2 regions of the Kribbella sp. NBC_00889 genome follow, and region 2 is predicted to be linked to the other one. Evidence: riboswitches for the same ligand, from Rfam matches in the RefSeq annotation. Region 2 holds a riboswitch; the other holds the start of a gene.
The links. A riboswitch is a leader RNA that binds a small molecule or an ion and turns the genes downstream of it on or off. The one in region 2 is predicted to bind cobalamin.

Region 1 (3,531 bases), 890 kb from region 2:
CCAGGTACAGAACGAACAGGAAGACCAGGTAAACGGCCAGCATCACGCCAGGCCTGCTCAGGGACCCCACCACGACAGAGACCACGCCGCGAGCCCCTGACTGTTCAGACACCAGCGCAGCGTACGACGGCGTCGGGTTCTCACGTGTCGCGACCGGGGCGAGGTGGTGGTCGTAGGCTGGGCGAGGCATTCTGGTCGACGGAACGGGAGCATCGGCATGGTTGTGGAGCAGACCCGGGAAGCGGTTCTCGAACTCTTGGCGAGCCTGTCGCCGGCGCAGCTGGACAAGATCAAGGCGGCGTTCGACACCCCGGACCATAAGCAGTGGACCTACCTGCCGGGTGCGGTACCGGGCCTTCCGCTGACGGAGCTGACTCCGGCCCAGCAGCAGTTGGTGGAGCGGCTCGTCGCGATCGGGTGCAGTGAGCGCGGTGTGGCCGACGTCTGGGCGGTGTGGGACGCGGAGATCATCGTGCGCGGGATCCCGGCCCTGCCGCCGAGCGGCGAGTGGGAGGGATCCGTCGTCGGCGACCGGTACTTCCTGCGGGTGCTGGGCGATCCGGCTGGGACGGAGCCGTGGGCCTGGCGGCTGAACGGGCATCACCTCGCGTTGCACGTGACACTCGTGGACGGGGCGATCTCGTTCACCCCGCAGTTCCTCGGGTCGAATCCGGCCGAGGTCCGGTCCGGGCCGCAGGCCGGCCGGCGTTTCCTCGCCGCCGAGCAGGACCTGGGCTTCCAGCTCCTGCACGCGCTCGAGCCGGCCCAGCGTGAGGTGGCCGTCGTCTCGCCGGACGCACCCGACGACATCCTGACCCGGCACGACCCGGTCGCCGACGCCAAGCTTCTCCACCAGGGCCTCGCGTACGGCGACATGACCGCGGAACAACGGCAGTTGTTCAGCCTCCTCATCGGCCAGTACGTCGGGAGGGCCGCCGGACCGATCGGGTTGCAGACCTGGCAGGACATCACCGACCAGGGCATCGAGCGCCTCAGCTTCGCCTGGGCCGGCGCGACCGAACCCGGCATCGGCCACCGCCACTACTACTCGATCGCCGGCCCGACGTTCCTGGCCGAGTACGACAACACCCAGGACGACGCCAACCACATCCACTCGGTCTGGCGAGACCTCCGCAACGACTGGGGCACCGACCTCCTCGCCGCCCACTACGCCATGCACCGCTGAGCGATTCAGCGGAACTGGTGGGTCGCGACCCAGTTCGCGACTTGGCGGCCGAGCCGGTTCCCGCCGCGGCCTGCGTCGATGCGTGGGCCTAGGCTCGTGGCTGCTTCAGGGTCGTCCGTTCGGCGATCGCGTTCCAGGTCGTGACCACCGCCGGATCCGTGTCATCGGTGCCGTCGCCTTGGCGAATGCCGGTCGCCAGGCTGGTCGGGACCAGGACGGCCGAGGCGACGAGACCGGCAGCCAGAGCGATGACGAGTCCAGGGTGTTCGCGGCGCACCGGATTCTCCTTCAGCCGCCTTCTGGTCACCTCCAGCATAAGTGGGCGCGTCCGATAGAGTCTCGGCGTCAAGCGATGGCAACTGCAGGAACCCGGTGTGAGTCCGGGACGGTCCCGCCACTGTGACCCAGCGCCGTAGTCAGGCGTAGGGGAGTCAGGAACTGCCGCTGTCGCACCTCCGGACGGGGCGTGGACACCCCGAGGAAGGACCGGTCGCGCATGCCCGCGAACCTCCTGCTGCTCTCCACCGCCGACACCGATCTGCTCGCCGCCGCCGAGGCGGACGCCGGCTGGAAGGTCGCTAACCCCGCCCGGCTCGACCTCGCCGACCTGGCCCCGTTGCTGGACGCGGCCGAGATCGTCGTGGTCCGGTTGCTCGGCGGTCGCCGGGCCTGGGAGGAGGGCCTCGACGCGGTGCTCGCCTCCGGCAAGCCGGCGGTCGTGGTCAGTGGCGAGGCCGCGCCCGACGCCGAACTGATGTCGTTGTCGACCGTGCCGGCGGGCGCGGTGACCGAGGCGCTGGCCTACCTGCGTGAAGGCGGCTCCGAGAATCTGCGTAACCTGGCCGGCTTCCTGAGCGACACGCTGCTGCTGACGGGCGACGCGTTCGACCCGCCCCGCGCACTCCCGGCGTACGGCGTCCGCGGGACGTTCGTCGAGGATGAGCGGCCGGTGGTCGGCATCGTCTACTACCGAGCGCACGAGATCTCCGGGAACACGGCCTTCGTCGATGCGCTGGCGAGTGCGGTCGAGGCCGCCGGCGCGCAGTCGCTGCCCGTGTACTGCGGGACGCTCCGCGGACTCGACCCGACCAGCGATGAGAACGCCGGACTGTTCGACCTGCTGCGGAAGTGCGACGTCCTCGTCACGACCCTCCTGGCCGCCGGCGGATCCGTCGCGGCCAACGCGAGCGCGGGCGGCTCGGACGATGCCTGGGACGCCGGCGCGCTCGCGTCCCTCGACATCCCGCTGATCCAGGGCCTCGCGCTGACCTCGACCCGCGAGCAGTGGCTGGCCAGCGACGCCGCGATCAGTCCGATGGACGCCGCGACCCAGGTGGCGATCCCCGAGTTCGACGGACGACTGATCACGATCCCGTTCTCCTTCAAGGCGTACGACGCCGACGATCTGGCCCGGTACGCGCCGGACCCGGAGCGGTGTACCCGGCTGGCTGGGATCGCGGTGGCGCATGCACGGCTCCGCCACGTGCCGAACGGCGACAAGCGACTCGCGCTGGTGCTGTCGTCGTACCCGACCAAGCACGCCCGGATCGGGAACGCGGTCGGCCTTGACACTCCAGCCTCGGCGGTCGTCCTGCTCGGGCAGCTCGAGGACGCCGGGTACGACCTCGGCGGCCTCGACCTCAGTGAACTGCAGGGCGCGGACGGCGCAGACGGGCTCATTCACCGACTGATCGCGGCGGGCGGTCACGACGTTGATTGGCTCACCGACGAGCAGTTGGCCAGCGCCGTCGCGACGATCCCGCGGTCGGTCTACCAGCAATGGTTCGGTCGCGTCCCGGAGTCGTTGCGCGAGGCAATGACCAAGGCGTGGGGCGAGCCGCCCGGTGAGCTGTACGTCGACACGTCCGGGGACGAGCCCGCGATCGCGTTGGCGGCGCTGCGCTTCGGGAACGTCGTACTGATGATCCAGCCGCCGCGCGGCTTCGGGGAGAACCCGGTCGCGATCTACCACGACCCGGACATGGCGCCGTCGCACCACTACCTGGCGGCGTACCGCTGGCTGGAGGCCGCGCCGTCGGATGGCGGCTTCGGTGCGCACGCGGTCGTCCACCTGGGCAAGCACGGCACGCTCGAATGGCTGCCGGGCAAGGGGATCGGGCTGGCGGCAGGCTGCGCGCCGGACGCGGTCCTCGGGAATCTGCCGATGGTCTACCCGTTCATCGTCAACGACCCCGGTGAGGGGACGCAGGCGAAGCGGCGCGCGCACGCGACCGTCGTCGACCACCTGGTCCCGCCGATGGCGCGGGCCGAGACGTACGGCGACATGGCGAAGCTGGAGTACCTGCTCGACGAGTACGCGACCGTGTCGGCTCTGGACCCGGACA
Region 2 (3,531 bases):
CGGACGCACCGGCTGCCGTACGACTGCACCCAGCCGTGCCTGGTGGTCGCGAAGCCGTCCAGCTGTTCGGCGAAGTACTGGACCATGTCGTTGCGCTCGGGCTCGCCGTGCACGAGCACGTCCAGCCCGAGTTCTTCCTGCAGGCTGATCACCCGCGCGATCTCGGCCCGCATCCGCTCGTCGTACGTCGCCTGGTCGATCCGGCCGGACCGGAGTTCGGTCCGGGTACGGCGGAGATCCGCGGTCTGCGGGAACGAGCCGATCGTGGTGGTCGCGAGATCCTGCAGCCCGATCGACTCCTGCGCCTTCCGGCGTTCGTCGTACGGCGCTCGCTGCCGATCCTCGGGACCGATCGCGGCGACCCGGTCGCGGACCGCCTGCTCACGAGCGAGGCCGGACTCGTTCAACGGGCCGCGGGACGGATTGTCGAGGTTCACCAATACGCCGGGCTCGTCCTCGCTGAGCGCACGGCCGAGCAGGACCACCTCGTCGACTTTCTGCCGCGCGAACGCGAGTCGCGCCCGCACCTGCGGATCGAGCTCGTCCTCCGCATCCACGTCGTACGGCAGGTGGAGCAGCGAGCACGAGGTGGAGACGGCGAGCCGGCCGACGGAGCCGAGCAGCTTCACGCAGGTCGACAACGCCTCACCCAGGGCAGTGCGCCAGACGTTCCTGCCGTCGACCACCCCGGCGAAAACGGTCTTACGCTGGATGGCCGGCAAGACGGCCAGTTGGTCGACCAGGCCAGGAGTGGACACGAGGTCGACCGCCAGCCCCTCGACCGCGGTGGACGCCAGCACCGGCAGGGCAGCACCGGGATCTCCGAAGTACGTCGCGACCAGGAGACGCGGGCGTTCGGTGAGCTTCGCCAACCGGTCGTACGCGCGACGGAGAGCGTCGAGCTCAGCCGGTGTGCGGTCCTGGACCAACGCCGGCTCGTCCAGCTGCACCCAGTCGGCTCCCGCGGCATCGAGCCTGCCGAGGAGTTCGGCGTACGCGTCCAGGAGACGGTCGAGCAGGCTGAGTGGCTCGAAGCCCGGAGTTGTGGATTTCGAGAGCAGCAGGAAGGTCAGTGGTCCGATCAGGACCGGGCGGGTCTCCACACCGGCTTCTCGCGCGGCCGCCAGGTCTTCGAGTGGCTTGGCCGGGTTGAGCCGGAACACCGTGTTCTCGGTGAGCTCGGGGACCAAGTAGTGGTAGTTGGTGTCGAACCACTTGGTCAGCTCCAGCGGCGCGACCTCGGCGTGGCCACGTGCCATCGCGAAGTACGTGTCGAGTCCGGAGCGACCGAGGGCGCGGAAGCGCTCCGGAATGATCCCGAACAGCTGCACGTGGTCGAGCATCTGGTCGTAGTACGAGAAGGTGTTACCGGGGAGAACGTCGAGTCCGCGGCCGGCCAGGTCGCGCCAGGTGTCGGCGCGCAGTCGGTGGGCGGTCGCCTCCAGTTCGGCCGCGTCGCTGTCGCCGGACCAGTACTTCTCGACGGCCTTCTTGAGTTCACGGTCCGGGCCGATGCGCGGATAGCCCAGCACTGTCTTGATGGTGTTCACGTCTCTCTCCTCGCGAGCGTGCCAGGGATCGGCGGGGTCGCGGAGACGCCGGACGGGTCCTCCCACGAGACCACCGATCCACCGCGCACCGGCTGGTGCGCGGACCGTCGGCAGGTCTTCGGACTCACGGGCAGTCCGGTCGGTCCGACCGGTCGGCCTACTGGCCGTCGCTTCCCGGACGCCGGGCGTCCAGTGCTGTCTGACGGCTGTCGTTCCCGTTCACCGCTGCGGGGCAGTCCCGGATTCACACCGGGTTCCCTCTTGCCTCGCCTCGTCGTCGACCACCCGACCAGGCGAACCGTCGGCAGTGCCGAGCGTAACCCGCGGGCACCGCGACGCGCCGGACGGCGAGACGAACACCACTCGCGGTGCCCGCCGTCGACACGACGAAACCCCGGGAGCGATTCGCTGGAAGGTTTCGTTGGCGAACGTGCCGATTGTCTTGCGTTGTCAACGGGGGAAGGGTTTTCCGGCCTTCGACCTGTGGGCAGAGTCACGTCGGCATCGTGAGACCAGTGTTCAACTGGACTGGTTTTCGGGCTTACTCTGAGAGCAACGCCCCCGCCACTGGAGTCGATGGGCCAGCGGGCCACCACACCGCGCTCAGAAGCACCGCCTGAACCACAGGGAGTGATCGTGCCGAAACTCGTCTACGACTTCGCCGAAGGCAACAAGGACATGAAGGAGCTGCTCGGCGGGAAGGGGGCGAACCTGGCCGAGATGACCAACCTCGGCCTGCCGGTGCCACCCGGATTCACCATCAGCGCCGAGGCCTGCCGCGCGTACCTGGCCACCGGCTCGGTGCCACCGGAGTTGGCCGACGAGATCGACCACCACGTCGACGTACTGCAGCAGAAGATGGGCAAGAAGCTCGGCCAGGCCGACGACCCGCTGCTCGTCTCGGTCCGGTCCGGAGCGGCCGTGTCGATGCCCGGGATGATGGAGACCGTTCTGAACGTCGGCCTGAACGACGACTCGGTGAACGGGCTCGCGCATCACTCCGGCAACCCGCGGTTCGCCTGGGACGCGTACCGCCGGTTGATCCAGATGTTCGGCAAGACCGTGCTCGGCATGGACGGCGACGTGTTCGAGGGCGCGATCGAGGCGGCCGAGGAAGCCAAGGGCACCCGCAACGACCTCGACCTGGACGCGGACGACCTGAAGCGCCTGGTCGAGACCTTCAAGCAGGCCGTCCACGAGCACACCGGCCGCGAGTTCCCGCAGGACCCGCGGACCCAGATGGACCTGGCGATCGAGGCCGTCTTCGGCTCGTGGAACTCCGAGCGCGCGATCCTCTACCGCCGGCAGGAGCGGATCCCGACCGACCTCGGTACTGCGGTCAACATCTGCTCGATGGTGTTCGGCAACCTCGGCATGGACTCCGGCACCGGCGTCGCGTTCACCCGCGACCCGTCGAGCGGTCAGCCCGGTGTGTACGGCGACTACCTGCAAAACGCGCAGGGCGAGGACGTGGTGGCCGGCATTCGCAACACCGTCCCCCTCGCGGACCTGGAGCAGATCGACAAGACGTCGTACGACGATCTGATGGCGATCATGGCCAAGCTCGAGGGCCACTACCGCGACCTGTGCGACATCGAGTTCACTGTCGAGCGCGGCAAACTGTGGATGCTGCAGACGCGGGTCGGCAAGCGGACCGCGGCGGCCGCGTTCCGGATCGCGACCAGCCTGATCGACGAGGGCGTGATCGACACCGACGAGGCGCTGAAGCGGGTGAAGGGTGCGCAGCTCGCGCAGTTGATGTTCCCGCGGTTCGACGCGGACGCGGACACCGATCTCATCACCAAGGCGATCGGTGCGTCGCCGGGTGCGGCGTCCGGCACGATCGTGTTCACGTCGGCCGCCGCGGTCGAGGCCGCGGACCGCGGCGAGAAGGTGATCCTGGTCCGGCGCGAGACGAACCCGGACGACCTGCACGGCATGATCGCGGCGCAGGGGATCCTGACCAGCCGCGGCGGCAAGA

Region 1: another riboswitch for cobalamin. It lies ahead of cobN (cobaltochelatase subunit CobN); the one in region 2 lies ahead of metE (5-methyltetrahydropteroyltriglutamate--homocysteine S-methyltransferase).

The regions. Positions count from the first base shown of each region.
Region 1 is NZ_CP108783.1:3,795,418-3,798,948, reverse strand. It holds gene OG817_RS18520 (hypothetical protein) at 1-112, opposite strand, end outside; gene OG817_RS18515 (DUF3500 domain-containing protein) at 218-1,186, shown strand; gene OG817_RS18510 (hypothetical protein) at 1,275-1,493, opposite strand; cobalamin riboswitch at 1,520-1,647, shown strand; gene cobN (cobaltochelatase subunit CobN) at 1,683-3,531, shown strand, end outside.
Region 2 is NZ_CP108783.1:4,683,750-4,687,280, reverse strand. It holds gene metE (5-methyltetrahydropteroyltriglutamate--homocysteine S-methyltransferase) at 1-1,550, opposite strand, end outside; cobalamin riboswitch at 1,642-1,868, opposite strand; gene ppdK (pyruvate, phosphate dikinase) at 2,187-3,531, shown strand, end outside.